2 regions of the Flavobacterium sp. W1B genome follow, and region 1 is predicted to be linked to the other one. Evidence: riboswitches for the same ligand, from Rfam matches in the RefSeq annotation. Region 1 holds a riboswitch; the other holds the start of a gene.
The links. A riboswitch is a leader RNA that binds a small molecule or an ion and turns the genes downstream of it on or off. The one in region 1 is predicted to bind S-adenosylmethionine.
Positions count from the first base shown of each region.

Region 1 (16,212 bases):
GCAGATATTAAGCGTGAAGGAACTGATGTAACTATTGTTTCTTTTGGTAAGATTATAAAAGAAGCTCATATTGCAGCTGATGAATTGGCCAAAGAAGGAATTTCTTGTGAGATTATCGATTTGAGAACTGTTCGTCCTTTGGATCATGAAACAATCTTGACATCGGTTAAGAAAACAAACAGATTAGTTATTCTTGAAGAGGCTTGGCCTTTTGCGAGTGTTGCTTCAGAGATTACTTATGTTGTTCAAGAACGTGCTTTTGATTTTCTGGATGCTCCAATACAAAGAATTACTACCGCTGATACACCAGCGCCATATTCTCCAGTATTGTTGAAAGAATGGTTGCCAAACGCAGGTGATGTAATAAAAGCAGTGAAAAAAGTAATGTATAAATAATACATACATTTGTCAATACTATTAAGGCTTCATCTTACGTTAGTTTGATGAAGTTTTTTTTTAAATATAAATTATGAATAAGAGTCTATTATTGTGTTTGCTTTTTTTATGGACAATCGGGGGGACCCTTTTTGCTCAAACAAAAGTGAGCGGTGTTATCGTGGATAAATTAAATCAGCCGGTTCCTTTTGCTAACGTTGCTTTCAAGGATTCTAATGAAGGTATTGTTTCTAATGAGGATGGTCATTTTTATCTTGAATCCAAAAACACTTATACTGCAGTAATAGTAACTTCGGTTGGTTTCTCAGACCGGGAAATTACGCTGGAGAAGGCGGTTAATTATAATTTAAGGATTCGCTTAAACGAAGCGGAGTCTTTAAACGAAGTCGTAATTTTTACCGGAAAGACATCTAAAAAGAACAATCCTGCACTTGATATTCTTAGAAAAATATGGGAAAGAAAGCGTAAAAACGGACTTTATCAGTTTGATCAATATCAGATGGAGAAGTACGAAAAAGTGGAGTTTGACATGAATACCATTGATAGTGCATTTATGAAGAGCAAGATTTTTAAAGGAATGGAGTTTGTCTTTAAACACATCGATACCTCTAGTGTTACCGGAAAAACTTACTTGCCTATTTTCATAAACGAGTCTTTGTCTGATGTTTACGGGAATAATAAATTAAAGAAAGTAAAGGAAAAACTAAATGCCAATAAGAATTCGGGATTTAGTGATAATCAACAAATCTTATCCTTTGTAAAAGATCTATACTCGGATTATGATATTTACAACAACCACCTGACTTTTTTTGACAAAAGCTTCACCAGTCCCTTATCAAAAACAGGGATAGATGTTTATAATTATGTACTTAGAGACAGTGCTTATATAGATAAAAAATGGTGTTATAATATTTTATTTTATCCAAGACGTAAAAATGAGTTGACTTTTAAAGGCGATTTTTGGGTTAACGATACCACATTTGCCATTAAAAAAATTAATATGGCAGTGACTAAAAGTGCTAATATTAACTGGGTAAAAGATATTTATATCGAACAGGAATTTGAAGTAAAAAATGATTCTGTTTTCCTTTTGACTCGTGATTATATGATGTCGGATTTTGCTTTAAATAAAAAAGAAGATTCTAAAGGGGTTTATGGAAAGCGAACCACATTATATCAAAATCATAAATTTAATATAGAGAAACCGGCAGGGTTTTATAGGGATGAGGTCAACTATATTGACAATGAAGTTTATAATAAATCCGAAGCTTATTGGGAAGAAAACCGTTTTGAGAATCTAAATAAAGATGAGAAAGGGATTTATAAGATGCTCGATACCTTGCAAACCGTTAAGAAATTTAGGCAGCTGTATAATTTAGTGTCTATTCTAGGTAGTGGTTATGTTCAATTTGGACATATTGATTACGGGCCTATTTTTTCTAGTTTTGGGTACAATGAGGTCGAGGGAATACGACTTAGAGCGGGAGGAAGAACTTATTTTGGGCCTAACGATGTATGGAGATTGCAAGGTTATACCGCTTATGGATTTGATGATAATAAATTCAAATACGGACTTTCTGGGAAATGGATGGTAGACAAAAAAAGCAGAATTATACTTTCGGGAGGTAATAGGCGTGATATCGAACAGATAGGCGCAAGTCTTACCACAACAAATGATGTTTTAGGTAGGAGTTTTGCTTCTTCTTCGTTGTTTTCTTCGGGTAGTAATGGAAAACTGACTAATATTAACCTGAGTAATTTAGGTATAGAAATAGAGCCAATCAAGAACTTGACTTTTCAAACCGGATTTTCGTACCGAACTTTAGAGTCGGCTTCTAGTACATTTAGTTTGGATTATTATACGGACAATACTTTTACAACTACGAAAAGTGATTTGAAACAATCAGAAGTTAACTTCCAGATTGAATACACACCCAATAGAAAAACGATTGGTTATGGTGTAGAGAGAAGTGATGCAGATAGCCCTTTTAGCCGTTTTTATGTAAATTACAGTCATGGATTTAAAGGTTTACTTAATAGTGATTTCAAATACGAAAAAATCCAATTGTATTATAAACAACCTATAATTATAGGGCCATTGGGACGTTCGAATGTAATTATGGAGGTCGGTAAAACTTTTGGTACAATTCCTTTAGGCTTGCTGAATGTTATTCCGGGAAATCAAACTTATTTTACTATTGAAAACACTTTTAGTAATCTTAATTTTTACGAGTTTGTAACAGATCAATATGCCATGTTGCAGTGGGATCATAATTTTGGAGGCCGTTTGTTTTCAAGAATTCCATTTATGAGAAAACTCAATTGGAGAGAAATTGTTGGCGCAAAAGCAGTTTACGGAACCGTATCTGACGCTAATAGAGCAATCAATGCATCGGGATTGGTTTATAACGCACCCGAAGACGTGTACTGGGAATACAGCGCAGGAATCGGAAATATTTTCAAAGTTCTGCGTATTGATTTTGCTTGGAGAGGAAATTATTTTAACACCCCAGATACACAGCGTTTTTCTATAAAAGGATCTTTTGGGTTTTATTTCTAGGAGCTATTTCCAGCTATTCGTTTCAATCTTTTCCTTTTTTCTTAAAAAAGGAAAAGGATTTACACTTCTATCTGGGCTAAAAAAAGAGTATGCAAGAAGCTATCGAATATCTTTCAGAAAAAGAACCTGTTTTCAAGTTGATAATTGAAAAATATGGCTTGCCTGTAATTCCCAAAAGACCGGAAGGTTTCGGAACTTTAGTTTTGCTAATATTAGAACAGCAAGTTTCAATTGATTCTGCCAAAGCAGCTTTTTTGAAATTAAAAACAAGGGCAAAAACAGTCAAACCAGAGATTCTTCTGAATATATCCGATGAGGAGTTTAGAGTCCTTGGCGTAAGCCGACAAAAAACATCTTATATCAAAGCATTAGCACTAGCGATCTTGAATCAAGATATTGATATAGACAGTCTGGCCAATAAACCGGCTCAACAAGTTCGAGAAGAGCTCATCAAGATAAAAGGAATAGGAAACTGGACGATAGATATTTATTTAATGTTTTGTCTTCAAGAGCCAGATTTGCTGCCATTGGGAGATATAGCCATAATTAATACCATAAAAGAATTATTCGATATCCACGAAAAAGAAATCATAGAGATACATAGCATAAAATGGAGGCCGTATCGTTCTATGGCTAGTTTTCTTTTATGGCATTATTACCTAAAAAAAAGAGCTAGGACGATTTCGTACTAATAAATAGCGAAGCTTTTGTTTTCTTGCGTTTTATGACGGATTATTCTTGTGGAGAACGGGTTTTTAAACTACTTTTGCACTCGCATAAAAGAATTTAAGACATACGATAAAATGACTGCAGACAAATTAAAAACTTTCGATGTATTAATCGAAATCCCAAGAGGGAGTAGAAATAAATACGAATACGATTTTGAAATTAAAAGAATGCGTTTTGATAGAATGTTATTCTCGTCAATGATGTATCCGGCTGATTATGGTTTTATACCAGAAACTCTTGCATTAGATGGTGATCCTTTGGATGTATTGGTTTTAGTAAATGAGCCTACTTTTCCTGGATGTGTAATGGAAGTAAAGCCTATCGGGGTTTTCCATATGGCAGATGATAAAGGTCCAGACGAAAAAGTGATTTGTGTACCAGTTTCTGATCCAATTTGGAACAAATTGGAAAACCTATCAGATATGAACCCGCATTTATTAAAAGAAATTGAGCATTTCTTTCAAGTGTATAAAGATCTTGAAAACAAAACTGTCGATGTTGGTGGTTGGGGAGATAGAGACGAAGCTTATGCAATTTTGAAAGCCTGTACGGATCGTTTTGATCAGATAGAAAACAAACCAGAAGGTTTATTTAGTATTAAATAATCTTTTCTATATATCTTAAAAAAAGCAATATTCTGTAAGAATATTGCTTTTTTTGTTTAAATTCGTTTTTAATAGTGTTGATTATTAACCAAAAAACCAAAACGAATTTATGAATACAATTATGATTTATTTGCCAATAATCATGGCAATTGTAGGGCTTTTATTTATGTGGGTTAAACGCACATGGGTTTTAAAACAAGATGCCGGCGATGGAAAGATGAAAGAGATTTCAGATTACATTTATGAAGGGGCACTTGCCTTCCTTAAGGCCGAATATAGATTATTAGCCGTTTTTGTGCTTTTGGCCAGTATAGTTTTAGCAGGAATAACATTTATATCAGGGGTTAAAACACATCTATTAATAGTGGTTGCTTTTGTTTTTGGAGCCTTTTTCTCTGCTCTTGCCGGGAATATGGGTATGAAGATAGCAACTAAAACAAATGTAAGAACAACACAAGCCGCTCGTACGAGTTTGCCTCAGGCGTTGAAAGTATCTTTTGGAGGAGGAACCGTAATGGGATTGGGTGTTGCCGGTTTAGCCGTTCTGGGTTTGACTTCTTTTTTTATTTTCTTTTTTCATTTTTTTATGAACGGAAGCTGGACTTCTACCGAAGACATGACCGTGGTACTGGAAACATTGGCTGGATTTTCTCTTGGAGCAGAATCTATTGCCTTGTTTGCAAGAGTTGGTGGCGGAATTTATACAAAAGCTGCTGATGTTGGTGCTGATTTAGTAGGTAAGGTTGAGGCCGGAATTCCAGAAGACGATCCTCGTAATCCGGCTACAATTGCGGATAATGTGGGGGATAACGTAGGTGATGTTGCCGGAATGGGAGCGGATTTATTTGGTTCTTACGTGGCCACCGTTTTGGCAGCGATGGTTCTTGGGAATTACGTCATTAAAGACATGGGCGGAAATATTCAAGACGCTTTTGGCGGAATAGGGCCTATTTTATTACCAATGACTATTGCCGGTTTCGGAATTTTATTTTCTATCATTGGAACCATGCTTGTAAAAATTACTGATGAAAATGCAAAAGAAGCACAAGTTCAAAAAGCATTGAATATAGGGAACTGGGTTTCTATTGCGCTAACTGCTATTGCTTGTTTCTTTTTAGTACAATATATGTTACCGGAAACTATGAATATGGAGTTTTTCGGTGAAGGAAGCCAGGATATTTCATCTATGAGGGTTTTTTATGCTACAATCGTAGGTTTAGTAGTTGGTGGGGTGATTTCTTCAGTTACGGAATATTATACAGGTTTAGGTACAAAGCCGGTTATGGCAATTGTTCAAAAATCGAGTACAGGTGCGGGAACTAACGTGATTGCAGGTTTAGCAACGGGAATGATATCTACTTTTCCAACAGTATTATTGTTCGCTGCTGCTATTTGGACTTCTTATGCATTTGCAGGATTTTATGGTGTGGCATTGGCGGCTTCGGCGATGATGGCAACAACAGCAATGCAATTAGCAATCGATGCTTTTGGTCCAATTTCTGATAATGCAGGAGGAATTGCCGAGATGAGCGAATTGCCTAAAGAAGTGCGTACCCGTACCGATATTTTGGATTCTGTGGGGAATACAACTGCTGCAACCGGAAAAGGGTTTGCTATTGCATCGGCAGCATTGACTTCATTGGCTCTATTTGCGGCTTATGTAACTTTTACAGGAATTGACGGGATCAATATTTTTAAAGCACCAGTTCTGGCGATGTTATTTGTGGGCGGAATGATACCTGTTGTTTTTTCGGCTTTGGCGATGAACTCAGTGGGTAAAGCAGCTATGGATATGGTGTATGAAGTGCGTCGTCAGTTCAAAGAAATTCCAGGGATTATGGAGGGAACTGGAAAACCAGAATATGCAAAATGCGTTGATATTTCAACCAAAGCGGCTTTAAGAGAAATGATGCTGCCGGGGATATTAACCATTGGTTTTCCAATTGCGATTGTGCTTTTAGGGAAATTAGTTTATGGTGGCAATAATCAATTGATTGCCGAAATGTTAGGGGGCTATATGGCTGGAGTTACTGTTTCGGGCGTTCTTTGGGCTGTTTTTCAAAATAATGCAGGAGGCGCTTGGGATAATGCCAAGAAATCATTTGAAGCCGGTGTTATGATTAATGGCGAAATGACTTATAAAGGTTCAGATGCGCATAAAGCTGCTGTGACAGGAGATACGGTTGGTGATCCATTCAAGGATACTTCTGGGCCGTCGATGAATATCTTAATAAAATTGACTTGTTTGATTGGATTAGTTATGGCACCAATTTTAGGTGACGGTAGTCATACGATTTCTGATAAAGCCAGCTGTTGTATTACTATGGGAGCATGTACATCAATGTCTAAAGAAGAATGTCTGGCCAAAGGTTGTACCAATGCAAAATGCGAACACATGAAGCCAGACGCAATGAAAGCCGAAACGACTTCTAAAGAAGTTTCTATTGAAAAAGTAAATATTAATGGGAAAGTGAAAGCGACAATCAAAACGACCACAAATGGGAAATCAGAAGTTCATGTTTTTGAAGGAACGGATGCTGAGGTTCAGGCCAAAATTGACGCGTTGAAAAATTAATTTAACTTGATTATAAAGAAAATGCCTCACTTTCGTGGGGCATTTTTATTTTAAAAAGATTTACTTTATTTCTTTGAAGGTGAGGCAAGAGGATTAAAATAACCCGTTTATCTCGGCATCTATTCGATTTATAATATTTCCTAAGTCTTCGGGTCTGTCAACAAAGTTGATGTTGTCTACATCAATAATAAGTAATTTACCTCTGTCGTAAGTATGAATCCATGCCTCGTAGCGTTCATTCAAACGACTCAAATAATCAATAGAAATAGTAGATTCGTACTCACGGCCGCGTTTGTGAATTTGTCCCACAAGATTCGGGATAGAGCTTCTTAGGTAGATTAATAAATCAGGCGCTTTAACCGTAGATTCCATTAATTCAAAAAGAGAAGAATAATTTTGGAAATCCCTATTGGTCATCAGTCCCATCGAATAAAGATTGGGTGCAAAAATATGAGCATCTTCATAAATGGTTCTGTCCTGAATTATTTTTTTACCGCTTTCGCGAATTTGCATCACCTGACGAAAACGACTATTCAAGAAGTAGATTTGCAAATTAAAAGACCAACGTTCCATTTGGTGATAAAAATCATCCAAATATGGATTGTCTACCACATCTTCAAAATGGGGTTCCCATTTAAAGTGTTTCGCCAATAAACGTGTTAAAGTTGTTTTTCCAGACCCTATGTTTCCTGCTACTGCTATGTGCATTACGCTGTTATGATTTTATAATTTGTAAATTACTTAATTGTAAAAATAGATAAAATTTGCTCTCTATTGCTGAATTTTTCAAACGTTTTTCGAAATTTTAATTTTCTTCCTCTGATTTTTATATAAGTCTTTGACTACTAAAAAAAATATTTGTTTTTTATAGTTTTAGAACATAAAAAAGCCATTCATGATCAATGAATGGCTTTTTTATAAAATAATCCGATCTTATTTATTACAATCCGAAAGCCGTTTTTACTTGGTCAACGAAATCTAATTTTTCCCAAGTAAACAATTCAACTGTAACTGTTTTTTCGTTTCCACCTGGAGCAGAGAAAGTTTTTGTTACTGTTTCAGGCGTACGTCCCATGTGTCCGTAAGCAGCTGTTTCGCTGTAAATAGGATTTCTTAGTTTCAAACGTTGCTCAATAAAATAAGGACGCATATCGAAGATAGCTTCTACTTTTTTTGCAATTTCACCATTGGTTAAGTTTACTTTAGATGTTCCGTAAGTATCGATGAAAATACCCATTGGTTTTGCAACACCAATAGCGTAAGAAACCTGAACTAAGATTTCTTCAGCAACGCCTGCAGCAACCAAGTTTTTAGCAATATGACGTGTAGCATAAGCAGCACTTCTATCTACTTTACTTGGATCTTTACCGGAGAATGCGCCACCACCGTGAGCACCTTTTCCACCGTAAGTATCCACAATGATTTTTCTTCCTGTAAGTCCGGTATCTCCGTGAGGTCCTCCAATTACAAATTTCCCTGTTGGGTTAATGTGGTATTGGATTTTATCATTGAATAAATGCGCTTGTTTAGGATTTTTGGCAATGATTCTTGGGATCAAGATCTCGATGATATCTTTTTTGATTTTGGCAAGCATTACTGCTTCTTCGTCAAAATCATCGTGTTGTGTCGAAATTACAATCGCATCAATACGAGTTGGTTTGTTGTCGTCGCTGTATTCTAAAGTTACCTGAGATTTAGCATCTGGACGTAAATAAGTGATTTCATTATTTTCGCGTCTTAAAATAGCTAATTCCTGCAATAATTTATGAGATAAATCAAGTGCCAAAGGCATGTAGTTGTCTGTTTCGTTTGTTGCGTAACCAAACATCATTCCTTGGTCACCAGCACCTTGCTCTTCAGGATTGGCTCTATCAACTCCTTGGTTTATGTCAGCTGATTGTTCGTGAATTGCAGAAAGAATTCCACAAGAATTAGCTTCAAACATATATTCACTTTTCGTGTAACCAATTTTTCTGATTACCTCACGAGCAATATTTTGTACGTCTAAGTAGGTGTTTGATTTTACTTCTCCGGCCAATATTACTTGTCCAGTTGTAACCAGAGTCTCGCAAGCCACTTTTGATTCGGGGTCAAATGCTAAAAAGTTATCAATTAATGCGTCCGAAATTTGATCTGCAATTTTGTCTGGATGTCCTTCACTCACAGATTCTGACGTAAATAAATAGGCCATAATAATTGTTGTTTAAAATTAAGCGAGGAAAAAATAGTTGCAAAATAGTGCTAAAGAAGAGTTTCTGCTTTAGCATTTTTTCTACTGAAAAACATTCAGTATTCATAATGAATTCGTTTCATTATGAAGAGGTTGCAATCAGTTCAAATTTTTCCTCTTGTATTCGGGTGCAAATGTATGAAACCATTTTGAATTGCAAATTAAACTTAATCTTTTTTTAATTTAAATTAATATATTTAACATATCCTAGTTATTCTATAGGCTTTGTAAATATATTCGTTTTTATTTGGTCACATCAAAAATAGTTTGCAAATTTGCTATTATCAAATAATAGAAAAATGAAATTTATTACTAACAATATGTGTTTTATGATGCCGGAGTATTCCGCAGAGTTCGCTATTGTATAGTTTTAAAAATCTAAAATATATAATTGAGACCTCTGCTAACCGCAGGGGTTTTTTTATGAAATTAATTCAAATTATAATCTAAAAACTATTAACTAAATAAAATCAAACACAATGAGTACACAAAATTTTGCAACTAAGGCTTTGCATGCTGGGCATGATGTTAGACAACACGGAGGAACAAGAGCGGTTCCTATTTATCAAACTAGTTCTTATGTTTTTAATAACTCAGAACATGCGGCTAATTTATTTGGTTTAGCAGAAACGGGTTATATTTATACAAGATTAAATAATCCTACAAACGATATTTTGGAACAGCGTTTGGCTGCTTTGGAAGGTGGAATCGCTGCGGTGGTTACGGCATCAGGAACAGCAGCTATCACAACTGCTTTGCTTGTTTTGCTTAGGGCCGGCGATCATATTGTAGCATCTAACAGTTTGTATGGAGGGACTTATAATTTGCTAAGTGTTACTTTGCCTAGATTAGGAATCACAACTACTTTTGTAGATCCTTCTGATCCGACTAATTTTACTAAAGCTGCTCAAGAAAATACAAGAGTATTTTTTGCAGAATCTTTAGGGAATCCTAAACTAGATGTTTTGGACTTAAAGGCGATCTCGGCGCAAGCCAAAGCATTTCGAGTACCATTCATGGTTGATAACACTGTGGCTTCTCCTTATTTATTAAATCCTATTACATACGGTGCAAATATTGTTGTTCATTCGTTGACGAAATACATTGCAGGTAACGGAACTTCATTGGGAGGCGCTATTATTGATGCAGGAACTTTTGACTGGAGCAGTGGTAAGTTTCCGGAATTTACAGAACCAGCTGCGGGCTATCATGGTTTAATTTATCATGAAGCATTGGGTAATGCTGCTTTTATTGCAAAAGCTAGAATTGAAGGTTTACGTGATTTTGGTGCGGCTTTGAGTCCGTTTAATGCATTTCAAATTATCCAAGGTTTAGAGACTTTGCCGCTTCGCGTGCAGAAACACAGTGAAAACGGTTTGGCTTTAGCACAATGGTTAGAAGATCAAGATGCAGTGGCTTGGGTAAATTATCCAGGATTAAAGTCAAGTAAGTATTATGATTTAGCGCAAACTTATTTGCCAAAAGGACAAAACGGTTTGCTAACCTTTGGTTTAAAGGGAGGTTTTGAAGCTGCCAAAAAAGTAGCTGATGAAACCAAGCTGTTTTCGCTTTTAGCCAATATTGGAGATACGAAGTCTTTAATTATTCATCCTGCAAGTACAACGCATCAACAATTATCGGCAGACCAGCAAGTCGCTTCGGGTGTTACTCAGGATTTAATTCGCTTGTCAGTAGGTTTAGAAGATATTGATGATTTGAAAGCAGATTTAAAAGCAGTTTTTGATAGTTTGTAGTTTTAAAAGTGAATTTATTCAGCGGACTAATTCGAAAGTCATTTTTGGCGTATTGATTTAAAATAATATAAAACGTTTGGTTTTGGAAGTTAGTTCTAGCTTATTTGTTATTAGATTGTTAACTAAATAGCTAAATAGTGTTTTTTTGCTAAACTAACGTTAAATAGGCTTAAGATATTTGGAAAATAGAGAAAAAATAGCCATATTTGTATATCAAGAAAAAACAAAAAATGAATTTTAAGATTTGCAAAAAGGTTAAAAATATTTCGGAGGAATCTGCCGGGTTGTAATTGCTTTCAATTTACACATCTATAGCAAGAGCCTCTCAATAGTAAATAGCATTGGGAGGCTTTTTTAATATAATATGTTTCAAAATAAAACACACACGATGAATAAATGCGTCATTAAAAATAGTAAATCACTTTCTACAAAATTTCTTGTAGAAGGATGTTGATTTCCAAAAGTGTAGGTATACATTACTTAAACCCTTTTGGTATTTTATCCAAAAGGGTTTTTTTATACTATCTAAGAAAACATTTTTAATAATAAGCAAGCATTGATTTTAAAATAAAGAATAACCAAAACAATAAGTACGATGAGCACAAAAAACACATTTAGCGAAAAATTTAATTTCTTTAGGAATTTAAGAAACAAAAGAAGTAGAGTTAATTTATCAGAAAATGATTTAATTAATCCGAGATTAGGATTGGATGCAACTGATGAAAAGGATTTAAAAAAACAATCCAATTCATTACAGTTTTTGATGTATTCAAAAGAAAATGACACTCTTTTTATATAGTTGGGTTTTTCCCAATTTTATAGTGACTTAATCGCAAGTAATTTCTGAATAGCAATGTTCGGTGTTGCCTTGCGTTTTTGTGTTTGTACTATTTTAAGAATAAAATCTAAGGCATTTTTGTTTGGTTATTAACAAAAAATGTAGTTAATTTGCGCCAATAAGTTCACAAACGTACTGAAATGTTATAAAGAAAGGCAGAGGGATTAGACCCAATGAAGCCTTAGCAACCCTTCGAGAAATCGAAGAAGGTGCTGCATTCTACCACACTCAAGTGGAAAGATAACAACAAGAATTCTCCTAGTTTATTTCTAGCTTTTTCTTTCTAATATTTCCAGACACAGATCAAAATTTTAAAAGATTTGAAATTGGAAAATAAACTCAATCCTATTACTATAAAAAATTTCACCACCGAAAGTGGCGTTGTTTATCCTGTCTTAAACTTAACTTATGAAGTTTTTGGACCGGCATTAAACACAGCTCCTATCGTTTTGGTCAATCATGCTTTAACGGGCAATTCTCGTGTTGTAGGGAATGATGGCTGGTGGAATGATTTAATTGGTGACAATAAAACAATAGACACTAATAAATATACCGTAATTGCTTTTAACATACCGGGTAATGGTTATGATAAAACGACTATAGATAATTATTTAGATTTTAAGGCCAGAGATATCGCTAAATTATTCATCCAAGGGATTCAATTTCTTAAAATTGATCAATTGTATGCTTTAATTGGTGGTTCAGTAGGTGGTGGGATTGCTTGGGAGATGATTGCCTTAGAGCCTAAAATCACCAAACATTTAATTCCTATTGCTACCGATTGGAAAGCTACTGATTGGTTGATTGCCAATTGTTTTTTGCAAGAACAAATCCTAAATAATTCTTGTAAACCTATTGAAGATGCCAGGACGCACGCCATGATGTGTTATCGTACTCCGGAATCTTTCAAAGAAAAATTTCAAAGAACCAAAAACGAAGAATTAGCAATTTTTAATGTTGAAAGTTGGCTTATTCATCATGGAGAAAAACTACAAAAACGGTTTCAACTGTCTTCGTATAAGATGATGAACCAATTGCTAAAAACAATTGATGTTAGCAGAAACACGGATTCATTTGAAGTTCTGGCTTCGAGAATAGAAGCCTCAATTCACATTATTGGAATTAATTCGGACTTGTTTTTTACGGCAAAAGAAAATAAAGAAACCTATCAGGAATTAAAGAAACTCAATATCAATGTATCTTATCAGGAAATTGAATCGGTACACGGGCACGACGCCTTTTTGATCGAATACGAACAATTAAATAATTTACTTGCCGATATTTTTTAATGGCAATTATAAAACATAGTAAAATGAAAATATTAAAATTTGGAGGTAAATCACTATCTAATGGTGAAGGAATAAGTAAAGTTGTTTCGATCATAGTTGACAAAGTAAATCAAGGAGAGCAAATTGCGGTTGTAGTTTCAGCTCGTGGAAATGCAACAGATGAATTAGAAGATATACTAAGAATTGCATCCGAAAACGGAGATTACAAGCCTTTATTTGAAGATTTTAAAAAATATCAAAACGGAGAATATCAAGAAGTAGATTTGTCTGAAGAATTCCAAATATTGGAAAAACTTTTTGAAGGGATTAGCCTAATTGGAGATTATAGTACCAAAATAAAAGATCAGGTTCTTTCTAAGGGAGAATTGATTTCGGCAAAATTACTGACGGCTATTTTGGTTTCTAAAGGAATAAATGCTCATTTTACGGATTCAAGAGTTTTGCTAAAAACCGATTCTAAATTTGGTGATGCGCAACCGCTTGAACAACTTTCCAAGAAAAATGTTATTCAACACTTTAAACAAAATAATGGGACCACAGTAAATATTGTCACTGGTTTTATTGGTTCAAATAACAACAATGACACGACTACTTTAGGAAGAAATGGCAGTAATTACACCGCTTCTTTACTGGCGAATTATTTAGACGCCGAAGAACTTCAGAGCTATACTCATGTGGATGGAATTTACACAGCCAACCCAGATTTGGTTTTGGATGCTAAAAAAATTGATCATTTGACCTTTAATGAGGCCAATGAGTTAGCCAATTTTGGTGCAACGATATTACATGCTAAAACGATTATTCCTTTATTGGAAAAAAACATTCCACTTCGTATTTTAAACACCTTTAATCACGAAAATAAAGGAACGCTAATCACATCTAATTCGAATGAAGCAGGAATTAAAACGCTTTCTGTATTAGAAAATGTGGCTTTGGTGAATCTTGAAGGAAGAGGTTTATTAGGGAAAACCGGTGTTGATGCCCGTATTTTTAGAGTGATGGGAGATAATGATATCAGCGTAAGTATCATATCACAAGGATCATCTGAAAGAGGGATTGGGTTAGTGGTAGCCGCTGATAAAGCGACCAAAGCGATGATTGAACTTGAAAAAGAATTTGAAAATGATTTCTATTCAAAGGATGTCAATAAAATTACGGTGACCGATAATGTTTCTGTAATTTCAATTATTGGTCAGGATTTAAGTACGTTTTACAAGCCTTATACGGCATTAATCAAGAATAAAATTGTTCCTATACTTTTCAATAATACGGTGACGGGTAAGAATGTTAGTTTGGTGGTTTATAAGCACCAACTGAACAAAGCGCTGAATGTTATTCACGGAGAGATTTTTGGAGTTTCAAAGAAAAATAATATTGCCGTTTTTGGCCATGGTTTGGTTGGAGGAACTTTGATTAACCAGATATTGGAATCTGCTGAAACAATCGAGAAAAGAAAAGGAATTAAATTGAATGTTTTTGCGATTGCCAATTCAAAAAATATCCTTTTGAATAAAAACGGAGTATCACCAAATTGGATAAACGAAATACAAACTAACGGCTTTTCGTATACAATTGATGATGTTATCGCTTATGCAAATGAACATCATCTGGAGAATTTAATTGCAATAGATAATACGGCAAGTGCTGATTTCGTTGAGAATTATGTAAGATTGGCCGAAAACAGTTTTGATTTAATATCTTCTAACAAAGTTGCCAACACATTAAGTTATAAGTTTTACAAAGATTTAAGAAAGGTATTGGCGGATAATCAAAAGAGTTATCTTTATGAAACTAATGTTGGTGCTGGTCTGCCGTTGATAGATACTATAAAATTACTGCATCTTTCTGGTGAAAATATCACCAAAATTAAAGGCGTTTTTTCTGGCACATTGAGTTATTTGTTCAATAATTTCTCAGCCAAGGATGCTCCTTTTAGTGAAATTTTGAAAGAAGCAATTGATAATGGGTACACAGAACCGGATCCAAGAGAAGATTTATGCGGTAATGATGTAGGACGTAAACTATTGATTTTAGCAAGAGAATTGGATTTGCAAAATGAATTTGAAGAAATTGGGATTCAGAATCTTATTCCGGAACATTTACGTGAAGGCGATGTTTCTGATTTTCTAAATAAATTGAAGGAATTTGACCCAATTTATGATAAGATAAAAAGCGAACAAAAGCCAAATCACGTTTTGAGATATATAGGCGAATTGTCTGGAGATTTACAAAACGACAAAGGAAATCTAGAAGTAAAATTAGTTTCGGTTCCATCTGATACGGCGCTAGGCGGATTGAAAGGATCAGACTCTTTCTTCGAAATTTACACGGAATCTTACGGAGACCGACCAATCGTGATTCAGGGAGCTGGAGCCGGATCGGCAGTTACGGCGAGAGGTGTTTTTGGAGATGTTTTGAGATTGTCGGATAAAGGATAAGGATTTCAGATCGCAGAGTAATGATTTTTGAATTTAGATATAAAAAAGATACAAAATGAAAATAACATTAAACAGAATAAACGATAATTTCCACTTTGAATTAAAAAATGAGCGTGGACATATAGTAAATGTAGATAGTCGTCCTGAATTTGGCGGGAATGATATGGGACCAAGCCCAATGGAATTAGTATTGATGGGAGTTGCTGGTTGTAGCGCGATTGATATGATTTCGATTTTAAAAAAGCAACGCCAGGAAATTACTTCTTTCAAAGCGGAAGTTGAGGGCGAAAGAGTGCAAGTTGGAGAAGCCAAACCGTTCAAGAATATTACTGTAGTTTTCTTCTTGGAAGGACCTATAAACGAAGAAAAAGCTTTAAGAGCGGCACAGCTTTCTTTCGAGAAATACTGTTCCGTTTCTAAAACATTAGAACCCACGGCAACAATACATTATAAAGTAGTTTTGAATAATATAACACTTGGTTAATAGCCATTTGTAAAAGAAAATAAAAAAATGAACGAACAAGAATTTGGTTTTGAAACCCAAGCCATACGCAGTCAATTAGAAAGAACCCAATATTTAGAGCATTCGGTGCCTTTGTATTTATCATCCAGTTTTGTATTTGAAGATGCCGAAGATATGCGTGCTTCTTTTACGGAAGAAAAAGAAAGAAATATTTACAGTCGTTTTAGCAATCCAAACACAACTGAATTTGTAGAGAAAATTTGCAAAATGGAAGGTGCCGAAGCAGGTTATGCCTATGCTACAGGGATGGCAGCGGTTTATTCTACTTTTGCAGC
Region 1 covers NZ_CP178845.1:558,205-574,416, reverse strand. Annotated here, with positions in the region: gene ACMDB5_RS02550 (pyruvate dehydrogenase complex E1 component subunit beta) at 1-396, shown strand, start outside; gene ACMDB5_RS02545 (DUF5686 family protein) at 470-2,956, shown strand; gene ACMDB5_RS02540 (DNA-3-methyladenine glycosylase family protein) at 3,046-3,648, shown strand; gene ACMDB5_RS02535 (inorganic diphosphatase) at 3,760-4,290, shown strand; gene ACMDB5_RS02530 (sodium-translocating pyrophosphatase) at 4,400-6,865, shown strand; gene ACMDB5_RS02525 (deoxynucleoside kinase) at 6,959-7,573, opposite strand; gene metK (methionine adenosyltransferase) at 7,806-9,056, opposite strand; gene ACMDB5_RS02515 (O-acetylhomoserine aminocarboxypropyltransferase/cysteine synthase family protein) at 9,575-10,849, shown strand; gene ACMDB5_RS02510 (hypothetical protein) at 11,445-11,648, shown strand; SAM riboswitch class I at 11,828-11,934, shown strand; gene ACMDB5_RS02505 (alpha/beta fold hydrolase) at 12,014-12,976, shown strand; gene thrA (bifunctional aspartate kinase/homoserine dehydrogenase I) at 13,000-15,414, shown strand; gene ACMDB5_RS02495 (OsmC family protein) at 15,470-15,898, shown strand; gene ACMDB5_RS02490 (trans-sulfuration enzyme family protein) at 15,926-16,212, shown strand, end outside.

Region 2 (16,212 bases), 1.3 Mb from region 1:
TTGCTTCTCTTCCGACTTTATTACCGGGGCAATTGCCGCAATGGCGCTTCCGCCACAAATGGCAGTTCCACAAGAAATTAAATGGGAAGTTTTCTTTTCAATACGCAACCATTTTCCAAGAAAAAAACCTAAAACTAAAGTGCAAAATATAGAAGCTACTGTAAATATAAAACCTTCTTTTCCGGCGGTTAATGCACTGTTAACATTCATTCCGAAGCCAAGTCCGATAACCGAAATTTGCAACAAAATATTGGTTGCTTTATTATTGAATTCTAAAAAAGGATGCCCTGAAAGATTGGCTATAATTAAACCCAACAATAAAGCAATTGGCGGGGAAATAAAACCTGAAAGACAAAGAAGGGTTAATAAGCCAAATATAATTTTTTGTAATGTAGGGTTTAGTTTAAGAAAAGTAGAGCTGTTTTTTTTGATTATTATGGGCTGATTTTTCAAAGTAAAATTATTTAATTATTACTCTACAAAGGTCAGCCGTATAAATGATTTTCGCCAATCATAAAAAACAATCTATTATAACTCTAGGTTATAGTAACTGGAAATATTTTTTAAAAATAAATCCGAAAGAGCTTCTTTACTTCCTTGAAGACTAATAATATAAAAATAGCGTTCCATACTTAAGTTTTTCACATCAAGTATCGTCAATTCGTTATTTTTCAATTCTTTTTCTATCGCATGAATCGATACAAAAGCAACACAATTAGAGTTCATTAAATACGATTTGATGCTTTCGGTGCTTCCCAATTCCATTTCAACGGTCAACTGCGAAAGTCTAATTTCCAGAGATTTTAGAGCATGCTCTATAACTTCTAATGTTCCCGAACCCTGTTCTCTAACTAAAAATTTCATATCCAAAAGATCCCCTTTTGAAATTTCTTTTTTCGCTATCAATGGATTCTTGCTATTGCACACCAATACTAATTCATCCTTCAAAAAAGGAATGTATTTAATCAGCTGGTTTTTAGATTGGCCTTCGACAATTCCAATCTCAATTTCTTTATTCAAAAGAGCGTTCTCAATTTGCTCTGAATTTCCATTACGCAAATTGACTTTTATGTCCTCCATTTTTTGATGAAAACGGGCCAAAATCGGCGGAATTATATATTGTGAAATTGTTGTACTGGCTCCTAATCTCAGCATTCCTCTTTGCTGATTGATCAGCGTGCTCATATCAAAATCAATTTCGCGATAGATTTCAAAAATGCTTTTTGCATGCTCTAAAAGTACTTTTCCGCCATGGGTTAGCGAAATTTTAGAACCATTTCGATCAAAAAGTTTGACCTTATATTCTTCCTCTAGTTCTTGAATGTGTTTAGAAACTGCGGGTTGGGTGATAAATAATTCAGTGGCGGCTTTTGTAAAACTCAATCGGTTTGCAACAGCGTAGAATACTTTTAGCCTAAAGTCCATAATTGTATTTTATTTGTTAAATCAAACCCGAATTACAACAAACCATTGTATTTTCTAACAAACCATTCTGTTGAAAGCAAACCGGCAATTAAAACCAAGAGCCATACCCAGTCAATTAATGGCGATCTGGTAACATTATTTTTTTGAATCGTTTTATAACTCTCGTCTTCCAAAAGAGATTTTACCAATTGGTTCATCTGACCAGGAAAATAGGTTTTTCCTTGAGTTAAATTAGCTAATTGGTTTAATTTTTCCAAATCAGGATTTATAAATTGCTTTTCGATATCAAAATCCAAAATCTCAAAATGACTAGAATAAGAAGTTTTAGAATTTAATTCTTTTACAATAAAGTCGTAATTTCCGGCAGTCAAACCGTCTAAATTGACTTTATAGGAATTATTACTTTTTAGCAAATCGTAATTTTTGGTCTGCTTATTTTTTGTATTAATCACGCTGATTGTCAAGCGTGCTTTCTCGTCGAACTCATAGTTTTTATTGAAATATTGAGCGGTAATTTCGATAGCTTCCCCTGAATTGTAAAAGCTTTCATGGTTGACAACCAATGCTTTTTTTGAATTATTGGAAGCCAAAAACTGGATTGTTTTATCAATGAAAACGTCAAATTTGTCAAAAGATTGATTGTCGACATGACTTTGCAAGCGCCATTTCCATAAATTTTCGCCTAAAAGAAAAGCCGTTCTTTTGCCTTGATTTTCGGCAAAAGCCAATAAAGGCGAATTTGTTTCTATATTCCTGATTTTTGAGGCAAGCAAAACCGAAACATTTCCGTTGGCGGTCACGGTTCCGAAAGGATTCTGCAAAGGCGGGAAATTTTCGAATCCAATATCATCGATTGCGAATAAATTGAATTGCGAATTAAAAGTGGCCAAATATTCTTCTTTTTGTCCGCTCATCTTAAACTGCAAATTGTGTTGTTGTTGATTCAAAAACGAAAAATCAGCATGGGTTCCGGTAATAATAAAAGTGTTTATTTCCGCCGATTTATTCATTTCAAAAAGAGATTTGAATTCGCTTGTTGGCTGGTAATAAATCAGAATCCCGTAATCCTGTAATAAATTAATAGTCTTCGGATTAACAACGGTTACTTTGCGTTGCGCATTAGATTCTATCGCGCGTTTTAAAGCACTAATATCAGGATGATTTATAGCAGAAATCAGCGCTATATTGGTCTTCTGATCCATCACTTCAACTGCAAAGTTCTTCGTATTATTATAAGTGTTCTTTTCTTTTTCTTTGGAGGTTATGGTTGCCTTAAAAATTTGGGAGCCTACCTTTTCTGCGGGTAAAAGCACATTGACAACTGCCGTTTTTTTAGAGGCCGAAAAGGAAATATTTTGTTTGCTCAAAATAGAATTCCCTTGGGAGATACTAAAATCAGCAACAATGTTTTTATCTCCTGAGTATTGCAAAAATACTTCAACCGGAAACTTGTTTTTATAGAAAGCGTATTTATTGATATTCAGCTGGTTTATTTTTAAATCCAACTGCTTTATAGTGTCGCCCAAAACGATGGGAAAAACTTTATTATTCGAGTCAAAAGCATATACATAATCATTACCTGAAGTTTGATTTCCATCAGTAATAATAACGGTGGGGAAAATAATATTTTTGTTGATGTTTTTTAAATCCTTTGCAATTGCATCTAAATTAGACTGTGTTCCTTTAAAATCGAATTTTTCAGATTGCTGAAACTCGTTGTCAAACTGATAAGATTGAATATCAAATTTCTCCTGTAATACTTTATTGGATGTTAATTCTTTATAAATTTTCAATGCTGTTTTATCGGCATTCAAGTAGGAGATTGAACTGGAATTGTCAACAACAAGCGCCAAGGGCGTTTTCACGGTTTCGAGCGTATTTCTGGTGATTATGGGATTAATCAACAATAACAATAAGCCGAAAATCGATGAAAAACGCAAAAAAGCCAAAAACAAGTTCAGTTTTGACTTGTTTTTGGCTTTGTAATAATATTGAAAAAATGACAAACCGACTGCAATTACTAGCGAAAGTAAAATCAATAAAATGGTGGTTATTGTCATTTGTTTTATTTTAAATGATGAATTTTAAATTTGAATTCTGATACCATTTATAATTCATCATTCATAATTATTTTTTAAGTAAGCATTCCTCCATCAACATTTAATACTTGACCGGTAATGTATCCACTCATATCCGAAGCTAAGAACAAACAAGCATTAGCTACGTCATCAGTAGTTCCACCACGCTTCAACGGAATTCCGTCTCTCCATCCTTGAACAACATCAGCACTTAATTTGGCAGTCATTTCAGTTTCAATAAATCCCGGAGCGATAGCGTTACAACGGATGTTACGAGAACCTAATTCTAAAGCAACCGATTTTGTAAACCCGATTACTCCAGCTTTAGAAGCAGCATAATTTGTTTGTCCGGCATTTCCCTTCACTCCCACTACACTACTCATATTGATGATTGAACCTGCACGTTGCTTCAAGAATGTTTTTTGAATCGCTTTGGTCATATTGAAAACCGATTTCAAGTTCACATCAATTACGGTATCAAAATCAGCTTCAGACATACGCATCAAAAGGTTATCCTTAGTGATTCCTGCATTGTTTATCAAAATATCTACGGTTCCGAATTCAGCTAAAACGGCATCAACAAATGTTTGCGCTTCATTAAAATCGGCAGCGTTAGATTGGTATCCTTTTGCTTTTATTCCTAATGCATTTAATTCATTTTCTAATGCCAAAGCCGACTCAACAGACGAACTGTAAGTAAACGCAACATTTGCTCCATGTTTTGCAAAAACCTCTGCAATTCCTTTTCCAATTCCGCGACTTGCGCCTGTTATAATGGCAACTTTTCCTTCTAGTAATTTCATGTTCTAAAACTTAGTTTAATTTTTATTTGAAGCTATTCCTGCTATTCGCTGCAATCTTTTATTTTTTAACAAAAAAATAAAAGGATTTTCGCTTCTGTCAGGGCTATCTAACAATCGTCAAATATATAATAATTCCTTTTTTAAAAAAAATTTGAGATTCAATTACGTTAATATAAATAGTTCTCTTTAGATTTTAAAAATTCGATTTACCCATTTATCCCAAAAATTGGCATAGATAGCCACTAATGTAAAGATAAATAAGAATAAATGATACCAGGCATTACTAATTAAATCCAGGAAATTTAATTTACCATTGGCAAAACTCAAAATCAAGAGTACCTGTGCTCCATAGGGCAGAATCCCTTGAATAACACAAGAAAAAATATCAAGTATTGTCGCCGTTTTCTTTGGATTCAAATCGTATTCATCATTGATTTCTTTAGCAATACTTCCTGTAATAACGATAGATACCGTATTATTGGCAATAGCTAAGTTCGTAAGTCCCACTAAGGTTCCAATTCCGGTCTGAGCCGATTTTTTGCTCTTAATGCGCTTCTTAACTTGAGATAATACATAATCGATACCACCGGCTTTGTCAACCATTGCGGCCAGACCACCTGAAAGCATCGAAAGCAAGAAAATTTCGGTCATGCTTGTAAAACCTTCATAAACTTTTTGAGTAAAAACCATAAGGGTGAAATGATTTCCAAAATAACCGATAATTCCAGCAAGTAAAGTACCTATGATTAAAGTTGAGAAAACATTAACTCCAGATACTGCCAGAACAATTACCAATAGATAAGGAACAATGCTAATCCAGTCAAAACTATTTTTAGGAATGGCTACAGCAACAATATCTGAGTTTAATCCCAAGTAAAAAAGCACCAAAATAGTAATTAGCGCTGCCGGGAAGGCAATGAATAAGTTGATTTTAAACTTATCTTTTAAGTTACAGTTCAATGATTGTGTTGCCGCAATAGTGGTATCGGATATCATCGAAAGGTTATCTCCAAGCATAGAACCACCAAGCAAGGCACCTGAAATTAAAGGCAAAGAAGCACCACTTTTATCGGCTAAACTCACTGCTATAGGTCCAATGGCGACAATTGCCCCCACGGAAGTTCCCGTTGCAGTTGATAAAAAAGCAGCAATCAAAAAAATCCCCAACGGAAAATAAGCTACATCAATATTGTTTATTCCTAAACTTACTACTGCATCAACACCTCCTGTAGCTTTGCTTACAACTGCAAAAGCACCGGCCAGCAGATAAATCAAACACATCGTCATAATTTTACTCTCGCCGCAACCGGCAATCAGAGTAGTTACTTTTTCCTCGGTAGAGGATTTAAAAAGTAAAAAAGCGGAAATAATTCCCAATAAAACGGCAACCGGGGACGGAAGTGCATAAAAATCATTGAGCCAAATACCGGCTCCTAAAAAAGTAAAGATAAAAATCAGTAAAGGAATTAAAGCGAATGGATTACCATCATTTCTAACATGTTTTGTCATAATCAATTTATTAAATGAAAGGGATATGACGAAAAAACAAAAAAGCAAAACAGGAATAAAAAAACAACATTTTTTCCAAAGGATTTGGCTTATCGTTTTAGCACCTTGCTCGTTGTTGCAGGTTGCTATCTCATAATATGAGATTCGTGATAACGGCTGCAAAAGTAATGCTTATTTTGATATAAAAATAATTAGAAACTTATTTTTGTGATTTTAAAGCAACAAAAAAGCCTTACCGAAGTAAAGCTTTTTAAATAACAATTTATCTTTTCAGAAATTTGACTAGAAAGCCACGTTCCATCTTGGTAATTTTCCGTTTTCATCTAAGAAGTTTTGCAAAACTTGTCCTTCAACAGCTGTTGGAATAGCTTTAACTGCATCATTGAATGTTTCGTACCAAACCACTTCTAATACACTGATGTCTTCTTTTTTCATTTGCGCAGGCCAAGAATATTTCCTTCCTGTTTTTGCAAATTGGTGACCGTTTACAATTTTATCATATAAACCGCCGTTTTTAATTTTTAATGTTCCGTCGTTTTGAACAGTTCCAGTAGAACCAACCATGATTAATTCTTTACTATCTCCTACTGCGTAAACTAAAAACACACCACTTCCTTCAGAAGCATTGCAAACTTCTTCTAAACTATCATCGATAGAAAATGAAAACTGATTGCTAACTTCGAATTTTTTTAATTCCTTATACATATTATTTTATTTTTATTTGGATTGGCTTTGGCAAAAAAAATACCTCTTAAAGGCATGAGAACAATTCAAAACCATATATTTTTATTGTTTTTATTAAAAATTAACTTCTTAAAAGCTTCAATTTAATAAAGTGCAAAGGTATTTTTTTAATTCGATTTATAATAAAAAAGCCCCACAAATTGTGAGGCTTAATCTATTTTTAGTTTTTAATAGTAAACTATCCTAAAACTTCTTTTACTTTTTTACCAATTTCAGCTGGAGAATCTACTACGTGAATACCACATTCTCTCATGATTTGTTTTTTAGCTTCGGCTGTATCATCAGTTCCACCGACGATAGCACCTGCGTGACCCATTGTACGACCAGCTGGAGCAGTAACTCCCGCGATGAATCCTACAACTGGTTTACGGTTACCATCGGCTTTAATCCATTTAGCAGCATCAGCTTCTAATTGACCTCCAATTTCACCTATCATAACGATACATTCTGTTTCTGGGTCATTCATTAACAATTCAACCGCTTCTTTAGTAGTTGTTCCAATGATTGGATCTCCACCAATACCGATAGCAGTAGTGATTCCTAATCCTTGTTTTACCACTTGGTCAGCCGCTTCATACGTTAAAGTTCCAGATTTAGAAACAATACCTACGGTTCCTTTTTTGAAAACAAAACCTGGCATAATACCAACTTTAGCTTCACCTGGAGTAATAACTCCTGGACAGTTAGGACCAATAAGTCTTGCGTTTCTTTCTTTTACATAGTTATTAGCGTGAATCATATCAGCTACAGGAATTCCTTCTGTAATAGCGATAATCACTTTTATTCCAGCATCAGCAGCTTCCATAATTGCATCAGCAGCAAAAGCTGGCGGAACAAAAATGATAGTAGTGTCAGCTCCTGCTTGTTCTACAGCGTCTTTTACAGTGTTAAAAACAGGTCTGTCTAAATGAGTTGTTCCCCCTTTACCTGGAGTAACACCACCAACAACGTTAGTACCGTACTCAATCATTTGAGAAGCGTGGAAAGTTCCTTCACTTCCTGTAAATCCTTGAACAATTATTTTGGAATCTTTATTAACTAAAACACTCATGATATATATTTTATGTGATTTTTTAAAATTGTGATGCAAAAGTAAGGTTTTCGAAATTATTTTACGCCTTTTTTGGCATCAAAAAAATTAAGATAATTAGTTTGCTGTTATTTTAATTTGATTAAAATTTCAGGAATCTTTTTAATATTGGCCAATTGTTTTAATTTCTCCCTTGATTCTTCTATCGGCGTACCAAAATAGGTCTTTCCTCCTTCAACGGATTTTGTAACTCCGGTTTGTCCTAGAATCACCGCTTTTTTACCAATAGTAATTCCGCTTGTGGTTCCTACTTGTCCCCAAATGGTAACTTCGTCTTCAATAATTACACAGCCGGCAATTCCCGTTTGTGAAGCTATTAAACATTTTTTTCCAATTACGGTATCATGACCTACATGTACCTGATTGTCTATTTTTGTCCCTTCGCCAATGGTAGTATCTCCTGTAACGCCTTTGTCAATTGTACATAAGGCTCCAATACCCACATTGTCTTTTATAACCACTCGCCCACCTGAAAGCAACTGATCAAAACCATCTTCTCGCTTCTTGTAATAAAAAGCATCAGCACCTAGAATTGTTCCGGCGTGAATAATAACATTATCACCAATAACTGTATGATCATAAATAGAAACGTTTGAATGTATCAAACAATTTTTCCCTATGACAACATGATTTCCAACGAAAGCATTAGGCTGTATTACAGTATTTTGACCTATCACAGCTGAAGCAGAAATGCTAGCAGATGAAGATTGAAAAGGCTTAAAATGACGGGTTAGTTTATTGAAATCTCTAAAAGGATCGTCTGACAATAATAATGCTTTCCCTTCAGGACAATCTACTTTTTTATTGATTAAAATAATAGTCGCCGCCGAGTTGAGCGCCTTGTCATAATATTTTGGATGATCTACAAAAACAATATCACCGGCTTCTACAACATGAATTTCATTCATACCGCAAACAGCGAAATTGGAATCACCAACGTATTCGCAGTCAATTATGGCTGCTATTTCTTGTAAAGAATAAACTTTTGGGAATTTCATATTTTTAATTAGAAAATGAGAAAATATGTCAATTAGAAAATGTGAAAATTAGCTAATTTTCACATTTTCTAACTATCAAATTATTTATTCCTTTACGCGCTCCATGTAAGAACCCGAAGCGGTATCAATTTTAATTTTATCTCCTTCGTTGATAAATAAAGGTACGTTTACAGTTGCTCCAGTTTCAACAGTTGCTGATTTAGTTGCATTTGTAGCCGTGTTTCCTTTAATTCCTGGCTCTGCATAAGTTACTTGAAGTATTACAGATCCGGGCATATCTACAGAAAGAGGTAAATCCGTTTCTGTATTGATGCTTACCATTACATTTTCTCCTTCTTTTAACAAGCCTGGTGAATCTAAGATATTTTTGTTCAAAGATATTTGTTCAAAAGTCTCCGTATTCATAAAGTGAAACTCGTCACCTTCTGGATATAAAAATTGAAATTTATGATTTTCAACACGAACTTCCTCAATTTTATGCCCTGCAGAAAAGGTATTGTCCAATACTCTTCCTGTAGTTAAACTTCTTAATTTTGTTCTAACGAAAGCGGGACCTTTACCTGGTTTAACATGAAGAAACTCAATGATTTTATAAATATCATTATTGAATTTAATACATAATCCGTTTTTAATATCTGATGTAGATGCCATTTTAATTTTTGATTTATGATTTTAGATTTATGTATTCTAAAATCTATTGTTTTTATTTTTTTAAATGAAAATTCGAATACTAATAATTCCCCGAATATCCTTTCATAACACCTCTTGATGAGTTTCTGATAAAATCAATAATTTCATCTCTCTCAGGCGTTGCCTCCATCTCACCTTCAATAATGCCTAAAGCTTGAGTGGTGTTATAATTTTTTTGATATAGGATTCTGTATATATCTTGAATCTCTCTGATTTTTTCAGTTGAAAAACCACGTCTTCTCAATCCAACAGAATTAATTCCTACATAAGACAAAGGCTCTTTTGCAGCTTTTGTATAAGGTGGAACATCTTTTCTTAGAAGCGATCCTCCAGAAATCATAGCATGATCTCCAATATTAATAAATTGATGTACTGCCGATAAACCGCCAACGATAGCGTAATTACCTACAGTTACATGTCCGCCTAACAATACGCCGTTTACAATAATGGCATTGTGACCCACGTGGCAATCATGCGCGATATGCGCACTAGCCATGATTAAACAATTATCACCAATAACGGTTTGACCCGAAGCTACTGTTCCTCTATTGACAGTAACACATTCTCTAATGGTACAATTGTCGCCAATTATAGCCAAAGATTCTTCTCCTCCAAACTTCAAATCCTGAGGAACTGCAGAGATTACTGCACCGGGAAATATATTGCAGTTTTTTCCGATTCTTGCACCTTCCATGATGGTAACATTAGAGCCAATCCAAGTACCATCTCCAATAATTACATTATTATGAATGGTTGTAAAAGGCTCAATTACAACATTTTTGGCGATTTTAGCGCCAGGATGAACATATGCTAATGGTTGATTCATCTGCTTTTTTTTATTATTTTTTATTTATCTGAATAAAACTTGACGTTTTATCTGTCAAGAATTACAGGATCCTTATTTATTGTTTTTTTGCAATCTGCGCCATTAATTCGGCTTCAGCAACTAATCTTCCGTTAGCATAAGCATTGGCTTGCATATGGCATATTCCTCTTCTGATTGGTGTAATTAAATCACATTTAAAGATCAAGGTATCACCTGGTAAAACTTTCTGCTTGAATTTAACATTATCTATTTTCATAAAATAAGTCAAATAATTTTCTGGATCCGGAACCGTGCTCAAGACTAATATCCCACCAGTTTGTGCCATAGCTTCTACAATTAAAACACCTGGCATAACCGGAGCATCTGGAAAATGCCCAACAAAGAAATTTTCATTCATTGTTACGTTTTTCATCCCTACCACATGGCTATCAGACATTTCTATGATTCTGTCAATTAACAAAAATGGAGGTCTATGAGGTAGAACTGCCATGATTTTGTGAATATCCATCAAAGGCTCTAGGTTTAAATCATAAACAGGAACATGATTTCTTTGTTCTATTTTTATAATTTTAGCCATCTTTTTTGCAAATTGTGTATTTACAAAATGACCTGGTTTATTCGCTATTACTTTACCTTGAATTTTAGTTCCAATTAAAGCCAAATCACCAACAACATCAAGTAATTTATGTCTTGCAGCCTCATTTGGGTAATGCAAAGTAAGATTGTCTAATATTCCATTAGGCTTCACATTAAGAGAATCTTTTCCGAAAGCCGCTTTTAAATTAGTCATTGTTGAATCAGAAATCTCTTTATCAACATATACAATAGCGTTATTAAGATCACCGCCTTTAATAAGTCCGTTATCTAACAATGCTTCTAATTCATGTAAAAAACTAAATGTTCTGGATTCAGATATTTCAGTTTTAAACTCTGAAATACTTTTCATAGTTGCATTTTGAGTACCTAAAATTTTAGTCCCAAAATCAACCATTGTGGTTATGCAATATTGATCACTTGGCATGATTAATATTTCGCTTCCGCTTGCTTCGTCTGTAAAAGAAATAACTTCTTTTACTACGTATACATTTCGTTTCGAATTTTGTTCTTCAATTCCTGCTTTTTCAAGAGCTTCAACAAAATATTTTGACGAGCCATCCATAATAGGAAGCTCAGATGCATTTAATTCTATAATAACATTGTCTAAGTCGCAACCTACTAATGCAGCTAAAACATGTTCAGGAGTCTGAATTTGAACTCCAAGTTTTTCTAAATTTGTCCCCCTTTGTGTATTGACAACATAATTTGCGTCAGCTTCAACGACTGGTTGTCCTTCTAAATCTACTCTTACAAAAGTAAAACCATTATTGACTGGAGCAGGTTTAAAAGTCATTTTAACTTCTCTACCTGTGTGTAATCCAACTCCTGTTAGCGAGATTTCTGCTTTGATGGTCTTCTGTTTAACCATTGTTTCCATTTTTTTGGTTTAATATTTGTTTTTTTAACTCTTCAATTTCTGCTACAAGTTTAGGCAAATTCTTGAAATGCACATAGGATTTACTAAAATCATTATATGCGAATGATGGAGATCCTTGTAAAACTTCCTCATTTTTTATATTTCTGGCAATTCCTGCTTGGGCTTGAATTCGAACATTATCACCAATGGTTAAATGTCCTGCAATTCCTACCTGTCCTCCAATCATTCCGTTCTTACCTATTTTTGTCGAACCTGCAATACCAGTTTGAGCCGCAATAACAGTATTTTCCCCTATCTCAACATTATGTGCAATTTGGATTTGGTTGTCCAATTTCACTCCTTTTCTTATAACTGTTGATCCCATCGTAGCTCTGTCAATAGTAGTACAAGAACCGATGTCTACATCGTCTTCTATAACAACATTCCCAATTTGTGGAATTTTTTTATAGGTTCCGTCAGGGTTTGGTGCAAAACCAAAACCGTCGGACCCGATAACAACACCGGAATGGATCACGCAATTATTACCAATCACGGATTCCGAATATATTTTTGTTCCGGCGAAAATAGTGACATTATCTCCAATAACAACATTGTCTCCAATGAAACAATTAGGATAAATCTTAACCTTATTGCCTAAAATAACGTTTTTTCCTATATAGCTAAAACTGCCTAAATATAAGTCAGCACCATATTTTACATTTTCAGACAGAACCGATGGTTGTTCTATTCCGCTTTTGTTGCCTTTTGCCTGATCGTAAAATTCCAACAATTTAGAAAATGCCATATAAGCATCCTCTACTTTTATAAGAGTGGTATTCAATTCTGATTCCGGAATAAAGCTTTTGTTTACAATGGTAATCGTAGCCTCTGTAGTATAAATATAATTATTGTATTTGGGATTCGATAGAAAAGTTAACGAACCGTTTTTCCCTTCTTCAATTTTAGATAACTCATGTACTTCAGCATTGGGATTCCCAACAACTTCACCTTCCAAAATCCCTGCTATTTGTTCTGCTGTAAATTTCATCGCGACAAAAATATAAAAAAAATAGATTTTAAATGTTCATTACACAAGTTGTTTTGGGAAACAGATGTAATATTTAGTAACCGATTTTGATAATGATTTTAAATTCAACTGATCCGAAGATTCAATTACATCCTCGACTGTTCTGTCTTTTTTCAAAATTCGTATTGGCTCAGCTTCCTTACTGTAAGCCTGATTTTTTATTTTCCCTCTAAATATAAAATAATTAGTTTCCGGCAAACTGATATTGTTTTCTAATGCAAAGCGTTCTTTTAGAGGTTGTAATTCCTCAATTTGCACTTTTTCGCTTGTCAGTTTTATCTTTAATAAATCTCTATTGATAATCATTTTACTCAAAGAAGATAAAATAAAATCATCCTGACGCTGCCATGATTTCAGGGCACTAATAATGTCAAAATCGTCTAATTGAGAAAACAAATCCAAAGTAGGAGCATCAAAAGTATCCAAGGTGATTTTGTTTTCTAAGAAAAATCTTAACGGTTCACTGCAAGGTAAAACAACTCCTTTTAAAGTTAGCTCTTTGGCTCTTTTTAAGATTTTGGTCAAGATTTGCTCGGCTACCAAACTTGTTTTATGCAGATATGCCTGCCAATACATTAATCGTCTGGACATCAGAAATTTTTCAACAGAATAAATTCCCTTCTCTTCGATAACCAATACATCATCTACTACATTCATCATTTGAATCAGACGCTCTGAATTGACATTTCCTTCAGCTACGCCCGAATAAAAACTATCGCGTTTTAAATAATCCATACGATCCATATCGAGTTGACTGGAAATCAATTGCAACATGAATTTTCGATGGTAATCGCCCTCAAAAACTTGAATAGCCAAATCTAACTTACCTTTGAACTCGATATTCAATTGATTCATGAATAAAAGTGAGATCGCTTCATGATGTACATCTTCTACAATACTCCTTTCCATCGCATGCGAAAATGGTCCATGACCTATATCGTGTAACAAAATAGCAATATATAGGGCATTTTCTTCGTCTGTAGAGATAGAAACGCCTTTGAAACGCAAAACATCTACCGCTTTTTGCATCAAATGCATGCAACCCAAAGCATGGTGAAAACGGGTGTGATTAGCGCCGGGATATACTAAATATGATAACCCCATTTGAGAAATACGCCTAAGCCTCTGAAAATATGGATGCTGTATCAGATCATAAATTAAGGCATTAGGAATGGTAATAAACCCGTATATAGGATCATTGAATATTTTCAGCTTGTTGATTTGACTCACTATAACTTTTTTTTAGGACAACAAATATAGGCAAATTAACCTTTTTACTTTCATATCTATTCAAAATGAGTCCATTTAATTATTGTTTTTTTTGATCAAATTTAATTAACATAAAATTAAGTTCATTTGGTTCGGTGTTTTACGAACCAATCGTATCTTTGCAAGAAAAATATAATGGCAACAACACAAAAAGAAAGACAAGAAATTATAGAAATGCTTGGTGTTCATTTTGAGTCCGTATTTGACATTCCGCCATTGGCGGCAAGAATTTTAGGTTTTTTAATAATAGACGGTTGTAAATCGGGTTTAACATTTGAAAACTTAATCGAAAAATTGGGTGCGAGTAAAAGTTCTGTTTCAACTAATTTAAATTTACTCTTAAAAATGGAAAAAATCACCTATTTCACGGTTACTGGAGATAGGAAAAAATATTATAAAGGAGCTCCTTTAAGTGAACAACTGTCTAATTATTTAAAAATGGTAAAATCCGAAAAGATCATAATTAACAAAATGATCTCTTATAGAGAAAAAACTGTCTCTTGTACTGAGGAAAAATTTAATTTAGAAAATATAAAATCCTACAAATCTCATATCGAGCAGCTAGAACAATTATTTGTCAAAACCATATCTGAATTTAAAGAAATAGAAACTACATAAAAACAAATAATCAATAATCAAATTTAATAAAAAATGAAGAAAAAACTATTACCCATATTAGCTGTTTTGCTTATTATTTCCTCTTGTGGCAAGAAAGAACAACAAGCAGCACCGCAAGGTCCAGCACCTTTTCCGGTTCAAACAGTAATGGTTCAAGATGCAACTGTATATCAGGAATATACTGCTAATCTTGAAGGACAACAAAACGTTGAAATCCGTCCTAAAGTAAATGGATTCATCCAAAAAGTTTATGTAGATGAAGGCCAGGTGGTAAAAAAAGGTCAAATTTTATTTAAATTAGAAACACAAACTCTAAACCAAGATGCTTCGGCAGCAAAAGCGATGGTTCAAGCCGCGCAAGTTGAAGTTGACCGATTAAAGCCTCTTGTTGATAGACAAATCATAAGTAATGTACAATTAGAAACCGCTAAAGCAAAATTAGCCCAAGCTAAAAGCGCTTATGGAAGTATTGCTGCCAATATAGGTTACGGAACCATCTATTCTCCAGTAAATGGAGTTATTGGAAGTTTGCCTTTTAAGGAAGGAAGTTTAGTGAATCCTAGTAGCGAAACGCCTTTAACTACAGTATCTGACACTAAAATTGTTCGTGCTTATTTCACTATGAATGAAAAACAATTGCTGTTTTTTAATAAAACTTTCAATGGAGCAACTGCCGCCGAAAAATTGAAATCAGTTCCGGAAGTTTCTCTGCTTTTAGTAGATAATTCAGAGTACGATCAAAAAGGAAAGATTACTGCTATGAATGGTTTGATGAATGCAACTACAGGAACTACGGAATTTAGAGCCGAATTCAAAAATCCGCAAGGAATTTTAAGAAGTGGTAGTAGCGGAATCGTTCGTTTACCAATAATAGATAAAAATATCATTTTAGTGCCACAAAATGCTGTTTTTGAAGTACAGGGCAAACAAATTATTTATGTTGTTGAGAAAGGAAACAAAGTGAAATCAAGAATCATTGTAACAAATGGAACTTCTGATTTGAATTTCATTGTTACAAGCGGACTTTCTGAAGGAGAAGTTATTGTAGTTGAAGGAGCTTCTAAACTGAAAGACGATATGGAAATCGTCCCTCAGCAAACGAAAAACAGCACCTCAGAAAAGAGTGATGCCGTTGCAATCGATTCGGTAAAAACAAATACTACACCCGCTAAAAAATAATTGTCAAGATGTTAAAAACCTTTATAGAGAGACCAGTTCTCTCGACCGTAATCTCGATCTTAATCACCATTTTAGGTGTTTTAGGATTGATGTCATTACCCGTAGAACAATACCCCGAAATTGCCCCACCAACAGTTCAGGTTACCGCGACTTATACAGGTGCTAATGCTGAAACGGTACTAAACAGTGTGGTTATTCCGCTAGAAGAAGAGATCAATGGTGTTGAAGGAATGACCTATATGACTTCCTCTGCCGCGAATGATGGTTCTGCTAAAATATCCGTTTATTTTGAATTAGGTGTAGACCCTGATATTGCTGCGGTAAACGTTCAAAATAGAGTTGCTCGTGCAACATCAAAATTGCCTCAAGCAGTTGTGCAAACGGGGGTTACAACTCTAAAAAGCCAAACGAGTGCCTTGATGTTTTTTGCTTTGTATTCTAAT
Region 2 covers NZ_CP178845.1:2,649,792-2,666,003, forward strand. Annotated here, with positions in the region: gene ACMDB5_RS11465 (YeiH family protein) at 1-381, opposite strand, end outside; gene ACMDB5_RS11470 (LysR substrate-binding domain-containing protein) at 529-1,425, opposite strand; gene ACMDB5_RS11475 (hypothetical protein) at 1,458-3,485, opposite strand; gene fabG (3-oxoacyl-[acyl-carrier-protein] reductase) at 3,560-4,306, opposite strand; gene ACMDB5_RS11485 (Na+/H+ antiporter NhaC family protein) at 4,493-5,815, opposite strand; SAM-I-IV-variant riboswitch at 5,875-5,973, opposite strand; gene ACMDB5_RS11490 (hypothetical protein) at 6,098-6,520, opposite strand; gene sucD (succinate--CoA ligase subunit alpha) at 6,738-7,610, opposite strand; gene ACMDB5_RS11500 (UDP-3-O-(3-hydroxymyristoyl)glucosamine N-acyltransferase) at 7,718-8,647, opposite strand; gene efp (elongation factor P) at 8,732-9,298, opposite strand; gene lpxA (acyl-ACP--UDP-N-acetylglucosamine O-acyltransferase) at 9,378-10,163, opposite strand; gene ACMDB5_RS11515 (bifunctional UDP-3-O-[3-hydroxymyristoyl] N-acetylglucosamine deacetylase/3-hydroxyacyl-ACP dehydratase) at 10,240-11,628, opposite strand; gene lpxD (UDP-3-O-(3-hydroxymyristoyl)glucosamine N-acyltransferase) at 11,621-12,664, opposite strand; gene ACMDB5_RS11525 (HD domain-containing protein) at 12,704-13,933, opposite strand; gene ACMDB5_RS11530 (GbsR/MarR family transcriptional regulator) at 14,108-14,590, shown strand; gene ACMDB5_RS11535 (efflux RND transporter periplasmic adaptor subunit) at 14,624-15,769, shown strand; gene ACMDB5_RS11540 (efflux RND transporter permease subunit) at 15,778-16,212, shown strand, end outside.
Region 2: another riboswitch for S-adenosylmethionine. It lies ahead of ACMDB5_RS11485 (Na+/H+ antiporter NhaC family protein); the one in region 1 lies ahead of ACMDB5_RS02505 (alpha/beta fold hydrolase).